2 regions of the Streptomyces sp. NPDC007808 genome follow, and region 2 is predicted to be linked to the other one. Evidence: predicted binding sites of a transcription regulator. Region 2 holds the regulator's gene; the other holds the start of a gene.
The links. Region 2 encodes HspR, which represses chaperone genes until heat shock. Its sites were predicted from a motif close to TTGAGNNNNNNNNNCTCAA; they were not measured.
Positions count from the first base shown of each region.

Region 1 (6,925 bases), on a different contig from region 2:
CGTCCTTCTCGCCGAACGCGTAGTTCATCGACGGCATGGCCTTGATGGCCTGCACCATCGCGTAGCCGATCAGGTGCGTGAAGGAGATCTTCCCGCCCCGGGCGCGCTTGAGGTGGTTGTTGATGACGATGCGGTTGTCGAAGAGCAGCTTCACCGGCACCGCGCGCACGGACGTGGCCGTCGGCAGCTCCAGGGAGGCGTTCATGTTCTTCGCGACCGCGGCGGCCGGGCCGCGCAGCGTCACGTGCTCGGGACCGTCGGCGGCCGCGGCGGGCTCGGCCTTCTTCGGCTGAGCGGGCTTCGCGGCCGGAGCGGGGGCGGCGGGCTTCGCCGCGGCCGGGGCCGGAGCGGCGGGCGCGGCGGCCGCGGGCTTCGCAGCCGCCGGGGCCGGCGCGGGTACCGACGGGGTCGCCGGAGCGGCCGGAGCCGTACTGGTGGTCTCCGCGGCCCCCGTGGCCGCGGTACCCGCCGGAGCCGAGGCGGCGGCCGCCCCGGGCTTGTAGTCGGCGAAGAAGTCCCACCAGGCGCGGTCTACGGAATTCGGGTCCTGGAGGTACTGCTGATAGATCTCGTCGACGAGCCACTCGTTCGGACCGAACGCGGCAGCGGGGTTCTTGCCCGCTTGGTCGGCGTCGGTCGAGATGCTCGAGTTACTGGGGGACTGTGGCGACACGGCGGCAACCGCCCTCTTCCGCTTCACAAGGTGATGGACAGCGGGAATAAAGGCTACGCCTCCATGGCCGGGAAGGTCAGGCCGGGCAAGGTCATCGTCGTGTAAGTCACATCTGAAACCGTGTTTCGGGCCCGGAAATGGCGGGAAACAAGCGTGGTTCCGCTTCGAATGGGAAGGATGAGGCGGGCCTCGGCACGGCGACCGTGCGGGCCTGTGCCTGATCACACGTGTCCGTCCGTCCGGACGCCCATGGATCTTGTGGCTCCGCTTCGAACTTTACGTCAACTTGGCAAAGAAGGCTGCCCCGGGAGCGTGACCAGGATCCGGCAACCCCGCTCGGATTCGGCCACACCGATCCGGCCGCCGTGCAGATCGACGGCCCAGCGCGCGATCGCCAGCCCCAGCCCCGTACCGCCGTCACTGCCCGGCCCGTGCGGCCTGCTGACGGCACCGCGGTTGAACCGCTCGAAGACCCGGTGCCAGTCCGACCGCGGAATGCCCGGACCCTCGTCCAGGACCTCCAGCACCAGCGACTCCGGGTGGTTCCCGCGCCGTGCCTTGACGGTCACGCGGCCGTGCGGCGGGCTGTGCTTGATCGCGTTGTCGATGAGGTTGGCGACGACCTGGTGGATGCGCTCGGGGTCGGCGTGCGCGGTCAGCTCCGGTGGGGAGACGTCCAGGTGCAGATGGACGTCGGTGCGGGTGTGGCTTCCCGAGCCCGAGGCCATGCCGCCGCGCGCGGAGGCGACCATGTTGGCCTCCTTCAGCACGCCCGAGAGATACGGCCAGACCTCGAAACGCCGTGTGCGCAGCGGTACGACGCCGTTGTCCAGCCGGGACAGGTCCAGGAGCGTCTCCACCAGGCGGCCCAGCCGCTCGGTCTGCTTCAGTGCCGTACGCATGGTTTCCGGGTCGGCCTCGGCGATGCCGTCGACCACGTTCTCCAGAACCGCTCGCAGGCCCGCGATGGGGGTGCGCAGCTCGTGCGAGACGTTCGCCACCAGCTCCTTGCGCTGCTGGTCCTGGGCTTCCAGCTCATCGGCCATGAGGTTGATCGTCTCGGCGAGATCGCCCAGCTCGTCGCGGCGGTTGTCCCGCACCCGGCGGGTGTAGTCGCCGTGCGAGATGGAGCGGGCCACCGCGTTCATCTCGTCCAGGGGAGCGGTGAGCGAATGGGCCACGAACTGCGTGATGAGCAGTGTGGCGATCATCGAGAAGACCGTGATGAAGCGCAGCTCCGTCTGGGTGCGCACGGCGATCATCGACAGCCCTGTCGTGATCAGCACCGAGATGACGACCAGCGCGCCGAGCTTGGTCTTGATCGAGAACGGACTGACGCCGGCCCAGGGTTCCCCCGGGCCTCTCCGCGCGGCCGGCCCGTCGTTCATGGCGTCGGTGTCTCCAGGGCGTAGCCCACGCCGTGCACGGTGCGGATCCGCTCGGCCCCGATCTTCCGGCGCAGCGCCTTGATGTGGCTGTCGACGGTCCGGGTGCCGGAGGCGTCCGCCCAGTCCCACACCTCGGCGAGCAGCTGCTCGCGGGAGAGGACGGCGCGCGGGGTGTTCGCCAGGCACACCAGGAGGTCGAACTCGGTGGGCGTGAGGTGAACATCCTCACTGCGCACCCGCACGCGTCGCTGCGCGTGGTCGATCTCCAGCTCGCCGAGCCGCAGGATGCCGGAGCGCGGGGTCGTGGCCGCCAGGGCCGCCCGCTCGACGCGGCGCAGCAGCACGTGCACCCGGGCCGCCAGTTCCCGCATCGAGAACGGCTTCGTCATGTAGTCGTCCGCGCCGACACCGAGCCCGACCAGCATGTCCGTCTCGTCGTCGCGCGCGGTCAGCATCAGTACCGGCACCGGCCGCTGGGCCTGGACCCGGCGGCAGACCTCCAGGCCGTCGAAGCCGGGCAGCATGATGTCGAGGATCAGCAGGTCGGGCTGCCAGGCCTCCGCCGTGTCCACGGCCGCCGGCCCGTCACCCGCGGTCTGCACGAGGAACCCCTCGGCGCGCAGGCGGGCCGCGATGGCGTCCACGATGGTCGGATCGTCCTCGACCACGAGGACCCGGCGCTGTGCGCCAGGGGTCGCCGTCGTGCCGTTGTGGGAGGTGTGTGTCTGCTCCATCGCCCGCCCCAAAGTTGCTTTCCGGAATCCGTGGGGTGATTCCTGTGACTGCATATGCCTGCGCATGCTTGCGATTGACGCTTGAATGATCCGCGTCAGAGCAGCAGAGTACGGGGAGTCACCGCGCCAGGGCTATCCAGGTCGGACGGCGAGGTGCACGGCGTCCGGAACGCCCCGGGCAACGGGGATCTCTTCGGTACGCACCTGCTGGAATCCGGCATTACGCAAGGTTTCTTCGAATTCCGGAGAGGGCTGGGCGGACCATACGGCCAGTACCCCGCCCGGCCTCAACGCGCCTGCGCAGGCGGCCAGTCCGGCCGGTGAGTACAGGCTGTCGTTGCCCTCCGTGACGGTCCAGTCGGGGCCGTTGTCGATGTCGAGGCACAGGGCGTCATACGTGGCGGAAGTCTCATGCACGTACGCCACCAGATCCGATTCCACAATCTCGGTGCGCGGGTCGGCGAGGGCGTCGGCGGAGAAGTGGGACAGCGGTCCGTCGAGATGCCAGTCGATAATCGCGCGCTCGCGCTCCACGACGGTGATGCGGCCGGGGCGGGGATCGGCCGCGGCGTGTGCGAGCGAGAACCCGACGCCGAGCCCTCCGATCAGCACCGCCGGCCGTGCGCGATCGTCCAGCGCGCCGAGCGCCGCGTCCACGAGGAGCCGCTCCGAGCGCCCGTCGGATGTGTCCATCAGGAAGCAGCCGTTGGCGATGATCTGCAGCAACTCGCCGTGCCGCCGCAGCGCGACCTCGCCGTGAGGGCCTTCGCGACGGTCCAGTACTTCCGGGATGTCGTACGAAGTGGGCATCCGGCCATCCTGTCAGCTCGGCTCGGGCGGACCGAGGGAATTACTCGCAGAGGTGGAGGAGGCGTGGGGGCGGGACTGCCCCGGGCGGCCCGATCTCCCCCTGCCCTCCGGGAAATCCCAGGTCACAGCCCGTGGCAACGATGATCGCTCACAGCGAACGTGGTCCGGGGAACATTCGGGTCCCGCCGTGCATTGAGTCGGCATAACTCAACTTGACTGCCGAAGGGGAGATCATGGCTGCTGAGTCCACGGCGTTCACACCGCTCACCCTGCCCGTGCTGCCGCTCGACGACGAGGTCGTGCTGCCCGGGATGGTGGTCCCGCTGGACTTGAACGACGCCGATGTGCGCGCCGCGGTGGAGGCCGCTCAGGCCGCCGCCCGGTCGCAGCCGGGGAAGCCACGGGTTCTGCTGGTGCCGCGCATCGACGGGACGTACGCGAGCACCGGTGTGCTCGGCACCGTCGAACAGGTCGGCCGGCTGGCCGACGGCGACCCCGGCGCCCTGATCCGCGGCCGGGGCCGCGTGCGGATCGGGGCCGGCACCACCGGGCCGGGTGCCGCGCTGTGGGTCGAGGGGACGCGGGTCGACGAGAGCGCGCCCGAGCCGCTGCCCGGCCAGGTCGCCGAACTGGTCAAGGAGTACAAGGCACTCGCCACCGCCTGGCTGCGCAAGCGCGGAGCCTGGCAGGTCGTGGACCGCGTCCAGGCCATCGACGACGTGTCCCAGCTCGCCGACAACTCCGGATACTCGCCCTTCCTGACGACCGAACAGAAGGTGGAGCTCCTGGAGACCGCCGACCCGGTCGCCCGCCTCCGGCTCGCCACCAGGCAACTGCGCGACCACCTCGCCGAGCAGGACGTCGCCGAGACCATCGCCAAGGACGTCCAGGAGGGCGTCGACAAGCAGCAGCGCGAGTTCCTGCTGCGCCGTCAGCTGGAGGCGGTGCGCAAGGAACTGCGCGAACTGAACGGCGAGAAGGAGGGCGAGGAGTCCGACGACTACCGCGCCCGCGTGGAGGCCGCCGACCTGCCGGAGAAGGTGCGCGAAGCCGCGCTCAAGGAGGTCGACAAGCTGGAGCGGGCGAGCGACCAGTCGCCCGAGGGGTCGTGGATCCGGACCTGGCTGGACACGGTGCTCGAACTCCCGTGGAACGAACGGACCGATGACAAGGCCTCCGCCTATGACATCCGGGGCGCGAAGGCCGTGCTGGACGCCGAGCACGCCGGCCTGGAGGACGTGAAGGAGCGGATCACCGAGTACCTGGCGGTGCGCAAGCGCCGAACCGACCGTGGGCTCGGCGTCGTCGGCGGGCGGCGCGGCGGTGCCGTACTCGCCCTCGTCGGCCCGCCCGGCGTCGGCAAGACCTCGCTCGGCGAGTCCGTCGCGCATGCCATGGGGCGCAAGTTCGTCCGCGTCGCCCTCGGCGGTGTCCGCGACGAGGCCGAGATCCGCGGCCACCGCCGTACCTACGTCGGGGCGCTGCCCGGACGGATCGTGCGGGCGATCAAGGAGGCGGGGTCGATGAACCCGGTGGTCCTCCTCGACGAGATCGACAAGGTGGGGTCCGACTTCCGGGGCGACCCGGCGGCCGCCCTGCTGGAGGTCCTGGACCCGGCCCAGAACCACACCTTCCGGGACCACTACCTGGAGGTGGAGCTGGACCTGTCCGACGTGGTCTTCCTCGCCACCGCCAATGTCCTGGAGGCCATCCCGGAGGCGCTGCTCGACCGTATGGAGCTGGTCCGCCTGGACGGCTACACCGAGGACGAGAAGGTCGTCATCGCCCGTGACCACCTGCTCCCGCGCCAGCTGGAACGGGCCGGTCTGGACAAGGACGAGGTGGCCATCGAGGAGGGAGCCCTGCGCAGGCTCGCCGGTGAGTACACGCGCGAGGCGGGCGTCCGCAACCTGGAGCGGTCCATCGCGAGGCTGCTCCGCAAGGTCGCGGCGCAGCACGAACTCGGTGAGCGGGAGCTGCCCTTCACCGTCACGGACGGCGATCTGCGCGGCCTGATCGGCCGGCCGCACCACGTACCCGAGTCCGCGCAGGACCCGGCGGAGCGCCGCACGGCCGTGCCGGGCGTGGCGACGGGCCTGGCGGTGACGGGCGCGGGCGGCGACGTGCTGTACGTGGAGGCGTCGCTGGCCGACCCGGAGACGGGCGCGGCGGGCCTGACCCTCACCGGCCAGCTGGGTGACGTGATGAAGGAGAGCGCGCAGATCGCCCTGTCCTTCCTGCGCTCCCACGGCGCCGAACTCGAACTGCCCGTCGCCGACCTCAAGGACCGGGGTGTGCACATCCACTTCCCGGCGGGCGCGGTGCCGAAGGACGGCCCGAGCGCGGGCATCACCATGACGACGGCACTGGCCTCGCTGCTCTCCGGCCGGCTGGTCCGCACGGACGTGGCGATGACGGGTGAGGTCTCGCTGACCGGCCGCGTCCTGCCCATCGGCGGTGTGAAGCAGAAGCTGCTGGCCGCACACCGGGCGGGGGTCACCACGGTGATCATCCCCAAGCGCAACGAGCCCGACCTGGACGACGTCCCGGCCGAGGTGCTGGACAAGCTCGACGTCCACGCCGTGACCGACGTCCGCCAGGTCCTGGAACTGGCGCTGTCGCCGGCCACCGACGGCGCGGCGCCCGAGGTTCCGGTCGCGGCGTGACGGACGCGGCCGCAGGGGCAGGGCCCGGGTCCCGTGAGGGAGGCCCGGGCCCTTCGCCCTGAGCAGCGGGCGGTACGGCTCCGGGTCAGCCGTTGGCCAACGCCTGGAGCCTGTCCAGTGCCCCGTTGAACTTGTTGTGGTCGCCGACCGTCGGGCCGGAGGAGGTGTACTGCCACATCGTGTAGTAGCTCCAGCCCGCCGGCAGTTCTCCCACCGTCGCCGCGTACCGGGCGATCCACAGCGGGTTGGCGGTGGCGAAGCCGCTGTGGTTGCCGGTGCACCGGGTCCACCAGCTGGTTGCCGTGTAGATGACGGCGTCGCGGCCGGTGCGGGCCTTGTACCGGGTCAGGAAGTCGCGGATCCAGGTGACCATCGCGCTCGGTGTCCTGCCGTAGCAGGCGTCCCCGTACGGGTTCCACTCGATGTCGAGGACGCCCGGCAGGGTCCGGCCGTCGCGGGACCAGCCGCCGCCGTGGTCGACGAAGTAGTCGGCCTGGGTTGCTCCATCGGTGGTGTCCGGGGTGGCGAAGTGGTACGCGCCGCGGATCATGCCCATGTCGTAGGAGCCGTTGTACTGCTGGGCGAAGTAGGGGTTGGTGTAGTAGGTCCCCTCGGTGGCCTTCGCGTAGGCCCACTTCACCCCGCTGTTCCACA
Region 1 covers NZ_JBIAEQ010000003.1:490,914-497,838, reverse strand. Annotated here, with positions in the region: gene ACFYNL_RS13985 (multifunctional oxoglutarate decarboxylase/oxoglutarate dehydrogenase thiamine pyrophosphate-binding subunit/dihydrolipoyllysine-residue succinyltransferase subunit) at 1-673, opposite strand, end outside; gene ACFYNL_RS13980 (sensor histidine kinase) at 955-2,061, opposite strand; gene ACFYNL_RS13975 (response regulator transcription factor) at 2,058-2,795, opposite strand; gene ACFYNL_RS13970 (spermidine synthase) at 2,928-3,605, opposite strand; gene lon (endopeptidase La) at 3,839-6,271, shown strand; gene ACFYNL_RS13960 (lysozyme) at 6,357-6,925, opposite strand, start outside.
Region 1: the regulator HspR is predicted to act here: its motif matches at 3,798-3,816, upstream of lon (endopeptidase La).

Region 2 (6,925 bases):
TCGCCGGGACCGTCGGGGTCGTCACCGCCTTCGGTGTCGGTGTCTGCGCGGCGGCCGAGATGATGGACGAACTCGCCGTACTGCTGAGCGTGCTGGCCGCCGCCCTGACCGGTTTCCTCATGCACAACTGGCCGCCCGCGCGCATCGGTCTCGGATCGTGCGGGTCGCTGTTCATCGGGTTCGTGCTGGCCTCGTCGGCCGTGATGACCCGCGCCGGGCACCCTCCGGCCGCGAGCGCGGGTGTCCTCTACGCCCTCACCGCCCTGGTCACCGCCGACGTCCTGCTCGTGGTGGTGTCCCGCAGGCTGGCCGGACGGCCGCTGCTGCGCGGCGGACCGGACCATCTCGCCCATCGCCTGCGCCGGCTCGGCCTCACCCCGCCGGGGGCCGCCGTGCTGCTGGGGGTGCTGGCCTTCTCCGGGGTACTCGTCGGCGTCCTGGTGCACATGGGATGGGTGTCGCGGTCGAGCGCGTACTGGGTGGGGGTCGGGGCCCTGATCGTCGTACTCGCATCGCTGCGGATCAAGGTCTACGGGCCTCGGCGTCAACCCTCCTTCCCCCGGAGGGGGCCCGTGGGGACCTCCACTCGACTGGCATCCACGCAGGTCAGAGGCTAGTTGCGTGTAAGGAACAGATAAGACTTGAGTGGGGTGGACTCAGCTCTGTTGACCGGGGGGAGGCCGTCATGCACACTTGAGTCCGTTCCACTCAAGTCAGCTGGAGGAATCAACCATGGCACGTGCGGTCGGCATCGACCTGGGCACGACTAACTCCGTCGTCAGCGTTCTGGAGGGCGGCGAGCCCACCGTCATCACCAACGCCGAGGGCGCCAGGACCACGCCGTCCGTCGTCGCCTTCGCCAAGAACGGCGAGGTGCTGGTCGGCGAGGTGGCCAAGCGCCAGGCGGTCACCAACGTGGACCGGACCATCCGTTCCGTGAAGCGCCACATGGGCACCGACTGGAAGATGGAGCTCGACGGGAAGCCCTTCAACCCGCAGCAGATCTCCGCCTTCATCCTCCAGAAGCTGAAGCGGGACGCCGAGTCCTACCTGGGCGAGAAGGTCACGGACGCGGTCATCACCGTCCCGGCCTACTTCAACGACTCCGAGCGCCAGGCGACGAAGGAGGCCGGCGAGATCGCCGGTCTGAACGTCCTGCGCATCGTCAACGAGCCCACCGCGGCGGCGCTCGCGTACGGCCTCGACAAGGACGACCAGACGATCCTCGTCTTCGACCTCGGCGGCGGCACCTTCGACGTGTCCCTGCTGGAGATCGGCGACGGCGTCGTCGAGGTGAAGGCCACCAACGGTGACAACCACCTCGGTGGTGACGACTGGGACCAGCGCGTCGTCGACTACCTGGTGCAGCAGTTCAAGTCCGGTCACGGCGTGGACCTCGCCAAGGACAAGATGGCGCTGCAGCGTCTGCGTGAGGCCGCCGAGAAGGCCAAGATCGAGCTGTCCTCGTCCACCGAGACCTCGATCAACCTGCCTTACATCACCGCCTCCGCCGAGGGCCCGCTGCACCTGGACGAGAAGCTCACCCGGGCTCAGTTCCAGCAGCTGACGGCCGACCTGCTGGAGCGCTGCAAGACCCCGTTCTTCAACGTCATGAAGGACGCCGGCGTCTCCATCAACGAGATCGACCACGTCGTCCTCGTCGGTGGCTCGACCCGTATGCCCGCCGTCGCCGAGCTCGTCAAGGAGCTGACCGGCGGCAAGGAGGCCAACAAGGGCGTGAACCCGGACGAGGTCGTCGCCATCGGCGCCTCGCTCCAGGCCGGTGTCCTCAAGGGTGAGGTCAAGGACGTCCTGCTCCTCGACGTGACCCCGCTGTCCCTCGGTATCGAGACCAAGGGCGGCATCATGACCAAGCTCATCGAGCGCAACACCACGATCCCGACCAAGCGGTCCGAGATCTTCACCACGGCCGAGGACAACCAGCCGTCCGTGCAGATCCAGGTCTACCAGGGCGAGCGCGAGATCGCGGCGTACAACAAGAAGCTCGGGATGTTCGAGCTGACCGGTCTGCCGCCGGCGCCGCGCGGTGTCCCGCAGATCGAGGTCTCCTTCGACATCGACGCCAACGGCATCATGCACGTGACCGCCAAGGACCTGGGCACGGGCAAGGAGCAGAAGATGACCGTCACCGGCGGCTCCTCGCTGCCGAAGGACGAGGTCGACCGGATGCGCCAGGAGGCCGAGCAGTACGCGGAGGAGGACCACCGCCGCCGCGAGGCCGCCGAGACCCGCAACCAGGGCGAGCAGCTCGTCTACCAGACGGAGAAGTTCCTCAAGGACAACGAGGACAAGGTCCCCGCCGAGGTCAAGACCGAGGTCGAGTCGGCCGTCGAGGAGCTGAAGACCGCGCTCAAGGGCGAGGACACCGCCGAGATCCGCACGGCCACCGAGAAGGTCGCCGCGGTCTCCCAGAAGGTCGGCCAGGCCATGTACGCCGACGCCCAGGGCGCTCAGGCCGCGGGTGGTCCGGAGGGCGCCGCCCAGGGTGGCAAGCCCGCCGACGACGACGTCGTGGACGCCGAGATCGTGGACGACGAGCGCAAGGACGGTGCCGCGTAATGACGGAGGAGACCCCGGGCTTCGAGGAGAAGCCCGACGTCCCCTCCGGCGCGACCCCTGACGACGCCGAGTCGAAGGCCGCTCCTCAGGAGGGAGCGGCCCCGGCCGGGGACGGAGCAGCAGACGCGGGCCTGGTGGCCCAGCTGGACCAGGTGCGCACCGCGCTCGGTGAGCGCACCGCGGACCTCCAGCGGCTCCAGGCCGAGTACCAGAACTACCGCCGCCGGGTCGAGCGGGACCGGATCACGGTCAAGGAGATCGCCATCGCGAACCTCCTGACCGAGCTCCTGCCCGTGCTCGACGACATCGGCCGCGCGCGGGAGCACGGCGAGCTCGTCGGCGGATTCAAGTCCGTCGCGGAGTCGCTGGAGACCGTCGCGGCGAAGATGGGCCTGCAGCAGTTCGGCAAGGAGGGCGAGCCCTTCGACCCGACGATCCACGAGGCCCTGATGCACTCCTACGCGCCGGACGTCACCGAGACGACCTGCGTGGCGATCCTGCAGCCCGGGTACCGCATCGGCGAGCGCACCATCCGCCCCGCGCGGGTGGCCGTCGCCGAGCCCCAGCCGGGCGCGCAGACCGTCAAGACCGAGGAGTCCGAAGAGAACGCGGCGGCCGACGACAAGGAGAGCGGTGGCCCGGACGAGGGCTGACGTTGGACTGACGAACTCGACAGGGAAGGAGGGACGTCGGGGATGAGCACCAAGGACTTCATCGAGAAGGACTACTACAAGGTCCTCGGCGTCCCCAAGGACGCCACCGAGGCCGAGATCAAGAAGGCGTACCGCAAGCTCGCCCGCGAGTACCACCCGGACGCCAACAAGGGCAACGTCAAGGCTGAGGAGCGCTTCAAGGAGATCTCCGAGGCGAACGACGTCCTCGGCGACCCCAAGAAGCGCAAGGAGTACGACGAGGCTCGCGCCCTCTTCGGCAACGGCGGCTTCCGCCCGGGGCCGGGCGGCGCGGGCGGCTCCTTCAACTTCGACCTGGGCGACCTCTTCGGAGGCGGCGCCCAGGGCGGCCAGCAAGGAGCCGGCGGCTTCGGCGGCGGCCTCGGTGACGTCTTCGGGGGCCTGTTCAACCGGGGCGGTACGGGCACGACCCGCACCCAGCCCCGGCGCGGCCAGGACATCGACACCGAGGTCACCCTCAGCTTCACCGAGGCGATCGAGGGGGCGACGGTCCCGCTGCGCATGTCCTCGCAGTCTCCCTGCAAGGCCTGTGCGGGCACCGGTGACAAGAACGGCACGCCGAGGGTGTGCCCGACGTGTGTGGGCACCGGCCAGGTGGCGCGGGGCTCGGGCGGCGGGTTCTCCCTGACCGACCCGTGCCCGGACTGCAAGGGGCGCGGCCTGATCGCCGAGCACCCGTGCCTGGACTGCAAGGGCAGCGGGCGCGCCAAGTCGTCCCGGACCATGCAGGTCCGCATCCCGGCCGGGGTGTCGGACGGCCAGCGCATCCGGCTGCGCGGCAAGGGCGCGCCCGGTGAGCGCGGCGGCCCGGCGGGTGACCTCTACGTGACCGTGCACGTCGGCGAGCACCCGGTGTTCGGGCGCAAGGGCGACAACCTCACGGTGACCGTCCCCGTGACCTTCACGGAGGCGGCCCTCGGCGGCGAGGTCAGGGTCCCCACCCTGGGCGGACCGCCGGTCACGCTGAAACTGCCGCCCGGCACCCCCAACGGCCGCACCATGCGGGCGCGGGGCAAGGGCGCGGTCCGCAAGGACGGCACCCGCGGCGACCTGCTGGTCACCGTCGAGGTGAGTGTCCCGAAGGACCTTTCGGGGAAGGCTCGTGACGCGCTTGAGGCGTATCGCGAGGCAACCGCGGGTGAGGACCCGCGGGCGGAGCTGTTCCAGGCCGCGAAGGGAGCATGAGACAGATGGACGGTCGTCGACGCAACCCGTATGAACTGACCGAGGAGACCCCGGTCTACGTCATTTCGGTGGCGGCCCAGCTGTCCGGCCTGCACCCGCAGACCCTGCGCCAGTACGACCGCCTCGGCCTGGTGTCTCCCGACCGCACGGCCGGGCGGGGCCGCCGCTACTCGGCCCGCGACATCGAACTGCTGCGCACCGTCCAGCAGTTGTCGCAGGACGAGGGCATCAACCTGGCCGGTATCAAGCGCATCATCGAACTGGAGAACCAGGTCGCCGCGCTCCAGTCCCGGGTCGCCGAGATGCAGGCGGCCCTGGACGGCGCGGCGGCGGCGATGCAGCAGCGCGAGGCGGCGGTGCACGCGTCGTACCGCCGCGACCTGGTGCCGTACCAGGAGGTGCAGCAGACCAGCGCGCTGGTGGTGTGGCGGCCGAAGAAGGCCAGGGACTGAGCACGTACGCGGAAGCGAAGGGGCCCGGAGGTACGACCTCCGGGCCCCTTTCCGCGTACGTGGCACGGGCTTCAGGGAATGAGTTGTCCGATGGCGTCCGCGACCAGCATCCACATGGGCTGCGCGCCGGTGCCGAACGCGGCGGCGAGGGCGTACCCGAGAGCCACGTCCAGGGCCTCCGGGGCCGCGTCCGCCCGCCAGTCGGCCACCACCCTGCCGTCGCCCTCGCAGGTGAGAGCGGCCAGCCGCCGCCCGTCCCGCAGCAGGCGGCTGTCCGGCAGGGAGTCGGGCACCAGCCGCCAGACGTGTCCCGCGTACCGGACGTCGACCCGGTACGAACGCCGGGTCAGCCCTCCCTCCGCCGGGTACAGGCCGGCCTCCTCGCCGTCGACGGTGAGCGTGAGCCGGCCGGCGGCCCGGGTGCCGACGGGGATGTGCTCCTCGGCCTCGGTACCGGCGGCGCGGCTCAGTACGATCCGCGGGACCGCCTCGCCCTCGACGACGACATGACCGCGCTCGGTGTCCAGATGGACGGTCAGCGGGCCGAACAGGCTGTCCTCGACGGGGGTTTCGGTGGGAGTCATGAGGATGATCTTCTCAGACGCGGTCGGCCGACCGTTGCGGTGACCGACCGGTCCTCAGGTCCGCACGTCCTTCCCCAAGCCGATCCCGCGGCTGCCGTCGAGGGAAGCCGCCGGTGTCCCGGTCTGGCTGATATCGCCCTTTGAAGCCCATTGCGCGCTGTATGCCGGTGATGGCGCCTTTCCGGGCCGTGGTCGCGGCGATCGCGCGCCTGGCTGAGTTCATTCGTTCCTCTGGTCGAATGCGGTACGGCGGTCGGTAAGCCGCTCCGATCGCGACTCGCGCGGAATGGAGTCGGTTGTGTGGATCTTGCCCTTCCGTGCGATCGCGGTTCGGTGGAGGGGGCGTAAAGGGCGTTTGGAGGGGTTCCGTCATGTCTTCACATGCGCAGCGGAGCGTGGTGTTGCGCACTCGTTAAGTCATTCCGCTTGACGCTGGGGGCCGTCGCCGCGTTGTCTTTTCAGACATCTGGGCGCATTAGCGCCCGTGTCCCGATGGCACCAGAAGTGAGCTCCTCTATGCGTTCCATGCGCCCCACGCGTCGTCTCGCCACCGCCGTGGCCGCCGCGTCCACGATGACCCTTTCGCTGACCGCGTGCGGGACGCTGGGGGTCAGTGGGGACAGCAGCGCGGCGAGCCCGACCAAGGGCAACGACGTCACCGTGGGGCTGCTGCTGCCGGAGACGGCCAACACGCGCTACGACAAGTTCGACTACCCCATCATCAGGAACAAGGTCCAGGAACTCACCGACAAGCAGGGTCGGGTCGTCTACCTGAACGCCGACGCGGACGCGGCCAAGCAGGCCAGCCAGCTGCAGAAGATGATCGACGACCAGGTCGACGTGATCCTGCTGGACGCCGTCGACTCGCACGCCATCGCCGACGGCGTGCAGAAGGCCAAGGACGCCGGCATCCCGGTCATCGCCTACGACCGCCTGGCCGAGGGGCCCATCGACGCGTACGTCTCCTTCGACAACGAACTCGTCGGCGAGGTGCAGGGCCGCTCCCTGCTGGAGGCCATGGGCGGCTCCAGCGTCGACTCGTCCGACAAGATCGTGATGATGAACGGCTCGCCCACCGACCCGAACGCCGCGCAGTTCAAGGCGGGTGCCCTCTCCGAGCTCAAGGGCGCGGTCGACATCGCCAGGACCTACGACACCAAGGACTGGAAGCCGGAGAACGCCCAGACCAACATGGCCCAGGCCATCGCGGCCATCGGCGTGAACAACCTCAAGGGCGTCTACTCCGCCAACGACGGCATGGCCGCCGGAGTCATCAAGGCCCTCAAGGCCGCGGGCGTGACCAAGCTGCCGCCGATCACCGGGCAGGACGCCGAACTGGACGCCGTGCAGCGGATCATCGCCGGTGAGCAGTACATGAGCGTGTACAAGTCGTACCCGCAGGAGGCCGAGAGCGCCGCGGAGATGGCCGTGG
Region 2 covers NZ_JBIAEQ010000004.1:521,609-528,533, forward strand. Annotated here, with positions in the region: gene ACFYNL_RS18165 (MraY family glycosyltransferase) at 1-617, shown strand, start outside; gene dnaK (molecular chaperone DnaK) at 733-2,580, shown strand; gene grpE (nucleotide exchange factor GrpE) at 2,580-3,233, shown strand; gene dnaJ (molecular chaperone DnaJ) at 3,276-4,457, shown strand; gene ACFYNL_RS18185 (heat shock protein transcriptional repressor HspR) at 4,463-4,909, shown strand; gene ACFYNL_RS18190 (hypothetical protein) at 4,981-5,493, opposite strand; gene ACFYNL_RS18195 (sugar ABC transporter substrate-binding protein) at 6,010-6,925, shown strand, end outside.